DNA from 2 places in the uncultured Acetatifactor sp. genome. Region 1 is predicted to be linked to the other one. Evidence: a T-box and tRNA genes for the amino acid it is inferred to sense, from the RefSeq annotation. Region 1 holds a T-box; the other holds one or more tRNA genes.

The links. The T-box of region 1 lies ahead of metG (methionine--tRNA ligase). A T-box ahead of a tRNA ligase gene usually reads a tRNA of that ligase, here a tRNA-Met.
Region 2: it has a tRNA-Met gene. The T-box ahead of metG (methionine--tRNA ligase) is inferred to sense a tRNA for this amino acid. The anticodon was not compared.

What each region holds. Positions count from the first base shown of each region.
Region 1 covers NZ_CAPDXS010000048.1:14,401-21,834, reverse strand. Annotated here, with positions in the region: gene Q2B33_RS10200 (carboxylesterase family protein) at 1-251, opposite strand, end outside; gene Q2B33_RS10195 (hypothetical protein) at 470-856, opposite strand; gene Q2B33_RS10190 (ABC transporter permease) at 931-3,339, opposite strand; gene Q2B33_RS10185 (ABC transporter ATP-binding protein) at 3,336-4,016, opposite strand; gene Q2B33_RS10180 (LytTR family DNA-binding domain-containing protein) at 4,178-4,891, opposite strand; T-box leader at 5,032-5,298, shown strand; gene metG (methionine--tRNA ligase) at 5,376-7,040, shown strand; gene Q2B33_RS10170 (ComEC/Rec2 family competence protein) at 7,083-7,434, opposite strand, start outside.
Region 2 covers NZ_CAPDXS010000045.1:19,499-26,932, forward strand. Annotated here, with positions in the region: gene Q2B33_RS09720 (ABC transporter substrate-binding protein) at 1-512, shown strand, start outside; gene Q2B33_RS09725 (sensor histidine kinase) at 582-2,462, shown strand; gene Q2B33_RS09730 (response regulator) at 2,553-3,311, shown strand; gene Q2B33_RS09735 (SDR family NAD(P)-dependent oxidoreductase) at 3,496-4,245, shown strand; tRNA gene Q2B33_RS09740 (tRNA-Met) at 4,420-4,493, shown strand; gene Q2B33_RS09745 (GNAT family N-acetyltransferase) at 4,606-5,076, shown strand; gene Q2B33_RS09750 (DEAD/DEAH box helicase) at 5,131-7,434, shown strand, end outside.

The DNA of each region.
Region 1 (7,434 bases):
ACCACGGGATCCCCTGCATAGAAGCCGTTCTTGTAGGGCGCTCCGCCCACATACTCTCCGGCCTTCTCCAGGGCGGGCTTGACTTTATTGTAAGCGGCAGCCAGCGCGTCATAGGGCACTGTCTCCAGGGCTTTCACATCCTCTACCTTCAGCTCCTCCATCAGCGCCCTGCCCAGCTTCTCGCCGTTTCCCGTGCAGTCTGCCATCAGGCCTCCCAGGACGCCGCTCATGTTGATGCCCTTGGCGAACAGGCCGTCTGCCGCCGTGAACTAGCTGCAAGGCTGCCCTCATATCATGGAAGCATTCCTCGTAAATCCTCTTATACTCGTCATAATCGGAAACGGAATAGTTCCTTAGGCATATGTGCGACCCAATGTATCCACCCTGATATTCCATTGTATGTGCTACAATCTTCACTCTGAATCTCCTCCACAAACATCGGTCTCTATCATTGATCATAAGATATTTATCAGTATAGAAAAGAGGCACAGCAACAGATATAAGTGAAATTTGAGCGCTCCCGCCTCGCCAGCATGTAAAAGAGGGTGCTGGCTCTTAAATCAAATCCCGCGGGGCCTGACTGGCTGGACAGGCAGGCGTGATCGCTCAAGCCACGCTGCTTGCCCAAGCCGTCCCCACCGCACAGGCATGCCCTGTCAAAGCATCTGTGCGCCTCCACGTTCAGCGCTCCAATCTGCCGGGCAGTCAGTCCGTATACTTCCCGCACGCCGCAAGGCCCTCCCGCAGCCATATTGGCTTCCATCACCCGCACGAGATATTCCGCGTATCCCTGGGGGATGATCTCCTCCACAGGGATGATCAGGTCCTTCGAGGCGGCCTTTTTCACTTTTTCCACCAACAACGCTATGATCTCCGGCGACAGCACAGGTATGTCATATTCGCCCCTAATCCAAATCCTGTATCCGCATGTCAATTCTCCATTCCCCTCAGCCTGGACACCAGGTCCTCTCCGGCAAAGCTGTGCATGGAGGCAAAAGTGACGATTAGAGGCACTGCCGTCAGCACGCACACATAGGCCAGGGCAAAAATCCCGGGGAACCGGAACGCCATGTAGTATGCGCCTCTCTCATAGAGCAGGCCGCTCAGCACATAGCCGCTCAGGGTTCCGGCCGTCATGGTGACGCCCAGAGTGACGCACACCAGCAGCAGGCTCTCCCCCAGGAGCATCTTCCGGATCTGGCTCCTTCCCATGCCGATGGATTCCAGCATGGCCAGCTCCTGTTTGCGGGTGACGATATTGGTGATCAATGTGTTCATCATGCTTAAGATGCTGAACGTCATGATGAAAACGGCCAGGCCGCTGATGGCCCCGAATAGCTGGTCCGCGTTCCGGGAATATTCAATCCTCTTATCCGCCAGGGTCTCCAGGTCGAGCTCTGTCCTGGCCGCCACCAGCTCCGCCAGCTCCTCCCCCACGGCCTCCTCCCTGTCAGCTTCGGTGGACACCAGAAGATGGGCATTCAGGCTGTCATAGGACAGAAGCTCCAGGATGGCCTGTTCCGGTATCAGAAACCACCCTTCCAGCCCCCTGTTGTTGCGGGCATACTGCTCGTCCAGGATGCCCAGGATGGTCATGTCCTTCTCCGCCATGTCACTGCCGTCGAAGTAATGGAGCGTGACGGACTCGCCCACGGTGAACCTCCAGCCGAATATCTCCTCCGCCACATCATTTCCCGCCACAAGGATGTAATCGCCGCTCATGAGCTTCTCCCTGTCCGCGCTCCCCTCCTCCAGATACGCCCCGATCCCTTCCAGCTCCTCCCCGTCCAGCGGGTAGACAGTATCGCTGTCTCCATAATTGTCCTTCAGGGGATAGTCATAACTAACGCCGAAGTTTTTGATCTCCTCCACTCTGGTCACGCCCTCCATCCCAAGGATTTCCCGGACCATCTCACTGTCCATGGGCGCCTCCGCCTGCAGACCTCCCATGCCGTGGCCATTCAGCTCCTGGGCCGCCGTGGTATACAGGATGTGGAACTCCGCCTCGGTAAAATAGCCCTGTCTGGGGAAAGCCTCTTTGTCAAAGGAGGACAGATAAGTGGCCGCAGTCATGAACAGGATGCCGCCCAGCGCCAGGGACGCCATGGTGACAGCCGATTTCTTCCGGTTCCTGGAGAAGTTCATCAGCCCAAGTCCCACGGGCGTGAGCCTGCGGCACAGTTTCCGGTTCCCCGCCTTTCTCATGGTATCCTGGGGCACATAGCGCAGGGCCTCCATGGGGGAGACGGAGGCGGCCAGCCGCGCGGGCTTCCTCACGGAGAACATGGTGATGAGATAGACGCAGAGCAGGACGAGGGCAATGGCCGCCGCCCCCTGGGCAATGCGGAATCCCGCCGGGAGAATCAGGTATCCCGCCATGCCCCCTGCCGCCGCTCCCACAGGCGCTGCCCGCAGGAACAGGGCCCTGCCCTCTCTGGACACGAAGCTTTTTATCTGCCTCCTGGTCATGCCGATGGTCCGCAACTGTCCGAACTGATGGATTCTTCCCACCACGGACAGATAGAACACCCCGTAGATTACCAAAATGCAGGCCAGCAGAATCACCGCCCCCACCATGCCGTAAATCATCACGGACTGGCTGTTGAAGGAGAGGGAGTCCAGGAATGCCCTGGAGGGCATCACGTATTTGCGCTCCACCCCTGCGTCCCGGCCGATGGCGTACATCAGCTCCCGGCATTCCCCGGCGGACATGCCGTTCGCGTCCCGGAGCTTGGCATGCACTTCATATGGTATATCTTTCAACTGGCTGCCGTTTTCCGCATAGCTGCGGGACAGGAATACATTGAACTGCTTCGTCTCTTCGCCGCCTTTCAGGATGCCCGTCACGGTGAATGTCTCTTCGCTTCCGTCATAAAAGGTCAGGGACAGGCTGCTGCCCACAGACGGCGGCAGTCCCATCTTTTCCAGCATGGCGCCCTGGACCGCGATTTCGTCCGGCGCTTCGGGCAGCCTGCCGCTCTCCAGCTCCCCCGCCTGGATTTCGTTCGATAGCCCGCTGACATAGCGGGGGACCACGCCGAAGCCCTCTGTCTCCGAGAGGATGCCCGATTTCACCTGTATCTGATACGCGATGCGCCCATCCCCTTCCAGCAGCTCCATCTGTTCCGGGGCAAGCTCATAGTAGCTCACCTGCTGTCTGTGGGACAGGGCCTCCCGCTCCAGCTCCTTCTGGCCCAGGGCGAACAGTAAGATGGCCGTCAGCAGGGCAGAGGCCAGGGCAATCGTCACCGCCACGAAAGCATTGCGCATGCGGCTGGCCCGCAGGCTCTCCCTGGCCATATCGGAAATCATCCTCCCCGTCACTTTTCCGCCCCTCATGCCCCCACCTCCTGTGCCTGGATTCTGCCGTCCTCGATGCGTATCCGCACATCCGCTTTCCGGGCGATCTCCTGATTGTGGGTGATCATCACGATGGTCTGACGGAATTTCCCGCTGGTGGTCTTCAACAGGTCGATCACCTTATCGCTGGTGCGGCTGTCCAGATTGCCCGTGGGCTCGTCCGCCAGGATGATCGCGGGCTTGGACACCAGGGCTCTTGCGATGGCCACCCTCTGCTGCTGGCCTCCCGAAAGATGGCTGGGGTAATTTGCCAGCTTCCCGTCCAGCTCCAGGAAGCGCACGATCTCCTCCAGGAACGCCTTGTCCTCCTGCTTCCCGTCCAGGCGCAGGGGCAGCACGATGTTCTCGTAGGCCGTGAGATAGGGGATGAGGTTATAGTTCTGGAAGATGAAGCCGATTCGCCTGCGGCGGAACACCGTGAGCTGTTCCTCCGTCATCTTCTCCATGCTCTCATCCTCTACCTGCACCGCGCCGGAAGTGGGGGCGTCCAGGCCCCCCAGCATATTCAGCAGGGTGGACTTTCCGCTGCCCGATGTACCGATGATCGCCACGAACTGCCCGCTCTCCACGGACAGGCTCACATCGTCCAGGGCCTTCACGAGGCTTTCGTCCCTGCCATAGTATTTTTTCAGATGGGATGCTCTTAAAATCGTCATATCAGTTCCTCCTGGTTTAAGATTCTAAGCACATCATATCCCTTCCGGAAAAAGATACAAGGGAGGACGCAGATTCTAATACCAGGAGCGCAGATTCTAATCTCCGGTGGGCAGGTTCCCGACTCCCTAATCTCCTCTGGCTGCAGATTCCGGGCCGGGCCTTACAGCATGTCCCCCCAGTAGTCCGCCATCCTCACCATGAAGTCCTTGCGCCTGGGCTGGCTGATGGGGATGCGCTCTCCGGTGGTCAGGATCGCCTCCAGCCCCTCGATGCCTTTGATGTAGGACAGGTTCACCACGAAGCTCTGGTGGCTGCGGGCGAACTGGGGCTGAGAGCAAAGCAGGGCGGAAATCTCCTTCATGTTCTTGTAGACCACCTGCTCCCGATCCTCGAAGTGCACCATAACATTGCGCCTTTCCGTCTCGGCGTACCGTATGCTTTTGTACGGTACCCTGTACTTGCCGCTGTCATTGGCAAAATGCAGATATGGCTCCTCTTTTCCCTGGTAACGTGCAAAATACCGGTCCAGCTCCATCTTCAGCACGCTGTACTTCACAGGCTTGAGCAGATAGTTCACCGCGCCGTATTCATAGCCCTTCCACACATACTGTTTCAGGGAAGTCAGGAAAATCAGCCCCACCGCGCTGTCCATCCGGCGGATTCGCTCCGCGGTCTTCAGGCCGTCCAGCTTTTCCATCTTTATGTCCATGAATATCAGGTCGTAATCGGGCTGATATGCCTGCAGCAGCTCGCCTCCGTCATGAAAGGCGAAATAGCAGAACTCCTTTCCCGTCTCTGCCGCGTATCTCTGTAAGCCGTCTTTCAGCTCCTTGATCAGCGCGTCCTCATCGTCGCAGATTGCAATCTTGTACATGTCCGTCTTTCCTCCCGATATTATCATATACCTTTTCCCGCGGCCCGTCAATTTCGCCGACTTCCGCCTGACTTCCGCCTGACTTCAGAAAAAAGGTTGACAAACCGGCGAATCAGGGGTATGCTTTTCCATACAGACAAAAAAAGGCTGTGAAGAGAAGAGTACGCGGTTAGATAGGTCACAGAGAGCCTGGAGGGGTGAGAACAGGCACTGAAGGAACCGCCGAACATGGTCTCGGAGCCGCGCACCGAAGCCCCCTGGGCCAAGGCTGCGACGGGCGCACCCGTTACAGTGCCAGGCTATCGATGAGTCATTTCTCGTCCGCAGCCGATGAGGCCCAAGTCGTGAGGCATGGGCGAATTTAGGGTGGTAACACGAAGCTCAGGCCTTAAGCTCTCGTCCCTGAAAAAGAAATTTTTCAGAGAGGAGGGCTTTTTTGATGGAGAAAATGATGTGAGGACAAAAGGACGAAATCTTCCATGACATGCAGTATAAATTCAGAAACGAGGTAAGGAACATGGGAAAGAATATATTGATCGGCGGGGCATGGCCCTACGCAAACGGCTCCCTGCACATCGGACATATCGCGGGGCTGCTGCCCGGGGACGTATTGGCCAGATACCACAGGGCGGCGGGGGACAATGTGTACTTCGTGTCCGGAAGCGACTGCCACGGGACGCCCGTGGCCATCCGGGCAAAACAGGAGAACAGGACGCCCCGGGAAATCAGCGATTTCTATCATGGGGAATTTACGGATTGCTTTCAGAGGCTGGGCTTCAGCTATGATGTGTATACGAAGACCTCCTCTGCGGAGCACAGGAGCTTTGTGACGGAATTCCATAGAAAACTGTACGAGAGCGAGTATATCTACGAAAAGGAAGCCCCACAGGCCTATTGCCAGGACTGCGGCTCTTTTCTGGCAGACCGCTTCGTGCTGGGGAAATGTCCCCGGTGCGGGAAGGAGGCCAGGGGCGATCAGTGCGATGCCTGCGGCACGGTGCTGGAGCCGGAGGCCCTTGTGGATCCGGTCTGCGCGTCCTGCGGGAAGCCCGTGGGCTTCCGGAAAGCGAAGCATCTCTATATCGCCATCTCCCGTTTGGAGAGGCAGCTCCAGGCCCTGGTGGACGCACATCCCGAATGGCGGAAAAATGCCGCTGCCTTCACGAACAGATATATCCGGGAGGGCCTGCGGGACCGGGCCCTGACCAGAGACCTGGAATGGGGGATACCGGTCCCCAGAGAGGGCTATGAGGGCAAGACCATCTATATCTGGGCGGAGAACGTGCTGGGGTATCTCTCCGCCAGCAGGACAGCCGCGGAAAACCGGGGCGCGGACTTTGGGGCGCTCTGGGGCGATGACGCCATCCATTATTATGTCCACGGAAAGGACAACATCCCCTTCCACACCATTATCCTGCCTGCCCTTCTGCTGGGCAGCGGCGGGGGATGGCATCTGCCGGACAGGATTGTGTCCAGCGAGTACCAGACCCTGGAGGGGCGGAAAATCTCCACCAGCCAGAACTATGCCATTTGGGTGAAAGACCTGCTGGCGCGCTACGAAGCCGACTCCATCCGCTATTTCTTCCTGGCAAACGGCCCGGAGAAGAAGGACGCGGATTTCTCCTGGCGGGAATTCGTCCACAGCCACAACGGGGAGCTGCTCGGGGGCTACGGAAATTTCGTGAACCGCTCCCTGGCGTTCATTGAAAAGTACCTGGACGGCACTGTGCCGGATGGAAAGGCCGACCCTGAAATCCACAGGCAGATCGGGGAGCTGTATGCGTCAGTGGGTAGGCTGATTGAGAAAGGCTCTTTCAAGGATGCCCTGGAGCGGATATTCGATTTCGTCAGGAGCGCCAACAAGTTCTTCGATGCCAGACAGCCCTGGATCGCCAGGACTGCCGACAGGAAGGCCTGCGAGGACACCCTCTACCAATGCGTGCAGATCGTCGGGAACCTGGCCGTGCTGCTGGCCCCTTTCCTTCCCTTCTCCTCGGAGAAGGTCTGCGGCTGGTTAGGGGTGACAAACCGCTGGGAAAAGCAGTCCGTCCCTGCCGGCCATCGGCTTCCGGAGGTGGAAATCCTGTTCCGGAGAATCGATAAGGCGGCCATAGAGGAAGAGACGGAGAAGCTGAAGGCGATTTTATAGGGCTTCAGCGGGAAGCACCCCAAGAGGCTTTCCAGGCTTCTTTCAGTCAAGACGGCAGGGCAGGCATATCGTCTGCTCTCCGTCCTTGCTGACGAAATGGCATCGGACGCCCAGCTCCTCCATCCAGCCCCTCACCTCCACTGTCCTCCAGGGGCCGGTATCGAATCCGTTCCCCGCGTCATTGTTCCAGAGCCAGTCGGGCGTGTTCCAGAGGCATGCCCTGGGGGCCACAGCCTGGTAGAAGCTTTTCTTTACCCCGTTCTGCCCGTGATGGGCCATCTGCACGAAATCCGCGTGAAGCTCCTGTGCCGGGACGGTCTCCAGCACCCTGTCCCCCGCCTCCTCGCCCAGATCCCCCACGAAGAGGATCCGCTGCCCCTCCGCGTCCACCCGG
Region 2 (7,434 bases), on a different contig from region 1:
ACACCACAGAGACCATCCAGGGTTCCATGAACGCCATCTCCGTGAACTCCAACTATAAGGAGGAGGCCCTGAAGGTATTGCAGCTGATGAACACGGACAGCAAATTCCGCGACATGTGCGCATACGGCATCGAGGGCAACCACTTCGAGTACACAGAGGACGGATTCGTGAACAGGCTGCGCGATGACTGGGTATGGCCCAGCTACACCCAGGGCACATTCTTCATCATGAGCAACCAGGTGGGGACAGACCCCAACCAGTGGGATGAGGTAAAGAAGCAGAACGAAGAGGCCGTGCCTTCCACCTGCCTCGGATTCGCTCTGGACATCACCAATATCCAGAACGAGGTATCCACGGTGAATACCGTATGGGACAAGTACAAATACGACCTGCTGACAGGCGCGTCCGATCCTGAGGAGGTAGTTCCCCGGTGCATCGAGGAGCTGAAGGGCGCCGGTCTGGACACCATCATCGCAGAGGCCCAGAAGCAGATTGACGAGTTCTTCAAGTAATGCGCAGACCGAATAAGAAAGTGTAAAACAAATCCCTGCGGGCTCTGACCGAGAGCCCTGCAGGTTTTTGTGGTTTACGGAAAAGATATGGGAGAGCGGCGGATGTGGGAGCGGCCGCTGCCGCAGGTCAGGGGGCGCAGGCCTCAGGGAGAGGGGAGCCGTATGGACAGACAGCATGGCGCTTTGTTCGGCTATCGGATATACCGGAGGAAATTTTGGGGGACAGTGGCTGTTCTGCTGGTGATGAGCACAGCGGTGTTCCTGGGGATGACGGCCTTTTTCGTCAATACCTGGATGGCCGCCATGGGGAATGAGGCGCAGAGCCGTTTTCTGGAGCGGGAGCAGGAGCTGGCGAATATCCAGGAGTGGGCGACGGAATATGTCAACAACCTTTACGGCAACGAAAGGCTCATGGAGGATCTGGCCGTCCTGTTCCAGGCCCGGAGCGAGGCGGAGTACATCAGCCTGCGCCGGGAGAACAGCCTGGGCACAGCCTCCCAGATCCGGTATATACCGGCCGATATCAAGAACATCCTCTTCAATAACCGCAACAGGATCAGGAGCGTGACGCTGCGCTCGGACAGCGGTGCAAAGACCATATGGCTCCAGAACATGGACGTGTGCCTGTCCTTTGACGCGGACGCGGAGGCGGATTCCGGGGACATCCCTGTAGCCGTGTGCTCCGTCAGGGATCCCCGGGACATGGGGCGGATCATGGGCACCATGGAATTCAAAGTCAGCAGCAGGGACATCTATGTCACGGAAGCGGACATCGGAGCCGCCTGGACGATCCTGGACGCAGACGGCACCGTCCTGTGGGACAATGGCCTGGAGGGCTATCAGGAGACCTGGATGGTCACGGCGATTCCGGGGCCGGAAAGGAGCGGGTGGTTCCGGGATGAAGGGGGCCGCCTGGTATATTATGCGCAGATGGAGTCCGGCCAGAGCGGCAACCGCTACATCGTGGCGAAGGACGTCGTTTCCGCCATGTGGGACAACCGCTATGCGGTGGCGGTGCTGCTGGCGGCCCTGCTGCTGATCGACGGGGCCATCCTTCTGAGCAGCTATGCGGGCATCCGGTCCGACGCTAATTTCCTCTCCCTGATTCTGGCCATGCTCTCCGACCTGGAGGACGGGCGCTTTGGCCGGATGCAGAAGCGGGCGCTTCCGGCCAGGCACCGGGAGACGGAGTACGACATGATAGCAGCCGCCCTGCAGGATGTGGGCAGGAAGCTGGAAGGCTATATAGAGACAGAGTACATCCTGAAGCTGAAGCAGCAGGAGGCCCAGATGCGGGCCCTGCAGCATCAGATAAACCCCCATTTCCTGTACAACACCCTGGAAATGCTGCGCTCCAAGGCACTGGTGCAGGGAGACCGGGACACGGCGGACGCCATTGCCATGCTGGGAACGCTGTACCGCACAAGGATGCACAAAAAAGAGTCCGTCCTTCTGCGGGAGGAATTCGAGCTGCTGGAAATGTATCTGAAAATCATGGCCATGCGCTATGGGGACAAATTCGTCTACCAGTTGGAGCTGGAGCGGGCGGTGGGGGACTGGAAGACCGTGGTTTTCTGGATGCAGCCCCTGGCGGAGAACTTCTTCGCCCATGGATTCGACAGGGAGAGCGAATACAATCTGCTGATCGTCACGGGCAGGGAGCGGGACGGGGGCGTGGAGATCCGTATGATGGACAACGGCGCGGGGGCATCCCCGGACAAGCTCCCGGAGATCCGGCGGAACATGTATGAGGGGAACGACAGCCCCGAGGCGGATATCGGACTGCGCAATGTCTATATGAGGCTGAGATACTTCTACCGGGAGGGGTTCCGGATGGAAATCGGAAACCGGGAGGAAGGGGGATTCTTCATCTCAGTCTTCCTGCCCGCCGCGTCTGCCGGGGGATACGGACAGTGCGCCGGGAAGCCGGAGGGCGGAGGGACGGCATAAGGACGCTGTCCGTCCCGGCAGGGAACGGCAGGAGGGCGTTTCGGCGGCGCGGCCCGGAAGCGGCCGGAATCCCGGGAGAGGAGGACGGAAATGTATACATTGCTGATAGTGGACGACGAGCCTGCGGTTCTGGAGGGGATCAGCAGGATCCTGGACTGGAGGGCTCTGGGCTTCGGGCGGGTGCGGACGGCCAGGAGCTGCGCCGAGGTCATATCCCATATGGTGGACTGGAAGCCGGACGTGTGCCTGGTGGACGTGCGGATCGGCGATGAATTCGGCCATGAGCTGATCAACCATTTGAACAGCATGGGGATCGAGTCCAACTATGTGATGATGAGCGGCTACGACGAGTTCGAATACGCCTGCGAGGCCCTGCGCTGCGGCGCGCTGGACTATCTGCTGAAGCCCGTGGACAAAAAGATGCTGTTAAAGAGGATAGAGCAGATCATCGTGGAAAAGCTCCACGGCACCCTGCCGGCGGGGGAGGAGGAGAGCCGCGATCCCGTCCTGCAGCGCCCATACGATGAACTGTCTCCTCTGATTCGGAAAATCGTCATGATGACGGCCATGGAATACGGCCAGCATGTGTCCCTGAAGAGCATCGCCGACAGATTCCGCATGAACGCCACCTACCTGGGGCAAATCTTCATCCGGGAGACCGGCATGAAATTCTCCGAGTACCTGATGGCCTACCGCATGCAGGTGGCCAGGGAGCGGATCCTGAACACGGACGAGAAGATATCCGCCATCGCGGCGGGGGTGGGATATTCCAACCTGAACTATTTCTACCAGCATTTCCACGGCTATTACCGGCAGACCCCCTCGGAGATCCGTCAGGGCAGCGAGTGAGTGCAATGGGGCAGGGCCTGGACGCGGGCTTGCCGGATTGCCGCGGAGCGATTGACTTTTTCCCGGGGAATCTGTATAATAGTGACCCGGAAGGACATTTACGCCGACTTTTGATTCCATATGCGCCGGAGCGCATGGGATTTAGGGTATGATATTGAAAAAACGGAACAGGAGGGATTTGAAAATGGAATTGTTGAAAGGCAAGACCGCCATGGTCACAGGCGGCACGAGAGGCATCGGCTACGCGATCGTGAAGATGTATCTGGACAATGGCGCAAAGGTGGCGCTGTGCGGCTCCAGGCAGGAGACCGTGGACAAGGCGCTGGACAAGCTGCGGGCCGAGAATCCGGACTACAAGGTGATAGGACTGTGTCCTGACCTGCAGGATCCCGCGGAGGTGGAGAAGGCAGTGGCCGCCGTGAAGGAGACCTTCGGCAGCCTGGATATCATGGTGAACAACGCGGGCGTCTCCGCCAGGGAGAGCATCTATGACTACAAGCCCGAAGACTTCGCCAAGACCATGGCGTTGAACGTGAACGCCGTGTTCAACTGTGCCCAGGCCGCGGCTAAGGTGATGAAGGAGCAGGGGGGCGGCGTCATCCTGAACACCAGCTCCATGGTCAGCCTCTACGGACAGCCCTCCGGCGTGGCCTATCCCGCTTCCAAGTTCGCCGTCAACGGCCTGACCAAGTCCCTGGCCAGGGAGCTGGGCAAGGACAACATCCGCGTGAACGCCGTGGCGCCGGGCGTCACCAGGACGGACATGGTGGCAGTGCTGCCTGAGGAGGTCATCAAGCCCATCATTGCGGGCATCCCTCTGGGCCGTGTGGGCGAGCCCGAGGACGTGGCCAACGCTTTCCTGTACCTGGCCAGCGACATGGCCAGCTACGTCACAGGCGTGGTCCTGTCCGTGGACGGGGCCGCCAGGACCTGACTGGGGCAGGATGTGCGGGACGGTCTGCGGAAGTCTGCGGCAGGCCGTCCCGGCATGAAATGAAAATGAAAAAAATAGTAAAATAATGAAAAAAATTTGTTGACAAAATCCGTTTCTCATTGTATACTAACAAAGTCGGCAGCGCGGACAGGCAATAAAGCGTTTTGCAAATATGGCGAGATAGCTCAGTTGGCTAGAGCATGCGGTTCATACCCGCAGTGTCGAGGGTTCAAATCCCCCTCTCGCTACTAGAAAGAATGCTCGGAAATGTAATGTTTTCGGCATTCTTTTTAAGTGCGCATCAGGTTGCATACAGGGCCGGATGTGGCCCAGGGTAAAAGGCTTTCCGGAGGAGAAATCATGGTCATCAGACGCGGGGAAGAAAGGGATCTGATAGGAATAGGCAGGCTGCTGGGACAGGTCCTGGCGGTGCATCACAACGGGAGGCCGGATTTGTTCAAGGGCGACACGAAAAAGTATACGGACAAGGAGCTTCTGGCTATTTTATGCGATGACAAAAAGCCCGTATTCGTTGCTGTAGACGATGACGGATATGTGGTGGGCTATGCATTCTGTGTATTTCAGCAACATTTTAACGACAACATATTGACGGATATCAGGACGCTGTATATTGATGATATATGTGTGGACGAGGGCTTAAGAGGGAAACATATAGGCAGGAGCCTGTATGAGCATGTGCTGGAGTTTGCCAGAAGAGAGGGCTGCTATAACCTGACATTGAATGTGTGGGAGTGCAATCAGGGCGCGAAGAGATTCTATGAGGGCTGCGGGCTTGTGCCCCAGAAGACCGGAATGGAGAAGATACTGTAGGCAGCGCAAATTTTCAGCGTAGATTTGAGGAAAGGGAAGTCAGGTAGGTTCAGAATGAACGAATGGAACAATGCGCCGACTGAGGAGATGTCGGCGGAGCAGAAGCTGACGGAGCGTCAGGATGAGGCGGTACAGACGCAGGAGGCTGCGGAGAGAGAAGAGCAGGCAGAGGCAGCGCAGATGACCGGAGAGGCAGAGCGGAATACGGCGGAGCTGCCGGAGAGTGGGGAAGACAGCGCGGAAGCCTGTCCGGAGGACGTGGAAGAGGCGTCGGAGAAGGGCGCAGCGCCGGAGACGGAGGAAGTGGCAGACGGGGACGCCGAGCCCCGGGAAGAGGCCACGGAGGAATGGGATGCGTCCGAGGAGGATATGGCGGACGGATTTGAGGATACGGAAGATACAGACCAGGCAGAGACGGAAGAAGTTTCCGCGGAGGAAGAGGATATGGCGGCAGAGGACACCGGGGCTGCGGCGGAAGGGAATACAGTCGCCGCAAGGCCGGAGACGAAGCCGGATGGCAGCGGGGAGGAGGCTGTGGATTCCGCCAGCCTGGCTTCCATCGAGCCCCTTCTGGACGACCGCATCGTGCGGGCCGTGCGGGAGATGGGCTTCGAGAAGCTGACCCCTATCCAGGTGCAGGCCATCCCCTACCTGCTGGACGGCGAGGACATCATCGGACAGGCCCAGACAGGCACGGGCAAGACGGCGGCCTTCGCCATCCCCGCCCTGCAGAAGATTGACCCTGACCTGCGCAAGCTCCAGACCATCATCCTCTGCCCCACCAGGGAGCTGGCCATGCAGGCGGCGGAGGAGATCCGCAATATCGCCAAGTTCATGCACGGCATCAAGGTGCTGCCCGTCTATGGCGGACAGGACATCAGCAAGCAGATCAGGGGGCTGAAGGACGTACAGATTGTGGTGGGCACCCCCGGGCGCGTGATGGACCATATGCGCCGCCGTACCATGAAGCTTGACTACGTGAACATGGTAGTCCTGGACGAGGCGGACGAGATGCTGGACATGGGCTTCCGGGAGGACATGGAGCTGATACTGGGTGAGGTTCCCAACGCCCACCAGACGGCCCTGTTCTCCGCTACCATGCCCCAGCCCATCCTGGAGATCGCAAACCGGTTCCAGAAGGACGCCAGGCTGGTGCGGGTGGCGGCAAAAGAGCTGACCATCCCTCTGGTGTCCCAGAGATACTATAGAGTAAAGAGCCATGACAAGGATGCGGCATGCATCCGTCTGCTGGAGTATTATCAGCCCAAGCTCTGCCTGATTTTCTGTAATACGAAGATCAAGGTGGACGAGGTGTCCGAGCTGCTGAAGACGGCGGAGTTCCGGGCCGAGGGGCTTCATGGGGACATGTCCCAGCACCAGAGGGACGTGGCCATGAACCACTTCAGGAACGGCAGCACCAACATCCTGATCGCCACGGACGTGGCGGCCAGGGGCATCGATGTGGACAATGTGGAGGTGGTCATCAATTATGACGTGCCTCAGGACAACGAATACTATGTGCACCGCATCGGCCGGACGGGCCGGGCGGGGAAGACGGGGCGGTCGTTTACCTTCGTCAGCGGCAGGGAGCTTTTCCGCCTCCGCCAGATAGAGCGCTTCTGCCATACCACCATCGAGGAGAGGGAGCTGCCCAATGCCTCCAAGGTGATGAAGGCCAAGGCGGAGAAATACCTGAACCGTTCCTGGGAGCTGCACGGACGGGACGACATCGATCTGATGAAGAGCTATGTGGAGCGGAAGATGGAGGAAGAGGGCTGCGATGCCCTGGAACTGGCCGCCGCCATGCTGAAATATCATATCGGGGACATCGGCCCGGAGATAGAGGTGGATGATTACGAGGCCCGGGGCGGACGCGGGGACCGCGGAAGAGGCAGAGGCCGCAGGAGAGGCGGCCGGGAGGAAAACCGCGAGGGTCGCAGGAGGCGCGAGCGCGACGAAGAGCGCAGGGGCCGCGACCGTGACGGGGAGAGAGACAGCCGCAGGAGGCGCGAACGCGACGAGGAACACGAGGAGCGCCGCCGCCGTGACCGGGATGAAGAGCGTGAGAGCCGCCGCAGCTTTGAGCGGGACGAGGAGCGTGAGAGCCGCAGCCGTGACCGGGACGAAGAACGCGACAGCCACAGGAGCTTTGAGCGGGATGAGGGGCGCGACAGCCGCAGGAACTTCGACCGTGGCGAGGAGCGCGACAGCCGTCAGGGATTCGGCCATGACGAGGAACGTGAGGGCCGCAGGAGCTTCGACCGTGAGGAAGAGCGCGAAGGCCGCCGCAGACGCGACCGCGAGGAAGAGCGGGGAGACCGTGACAGCCGTGTGAGGATCGGCTGGGGGGATGACCGT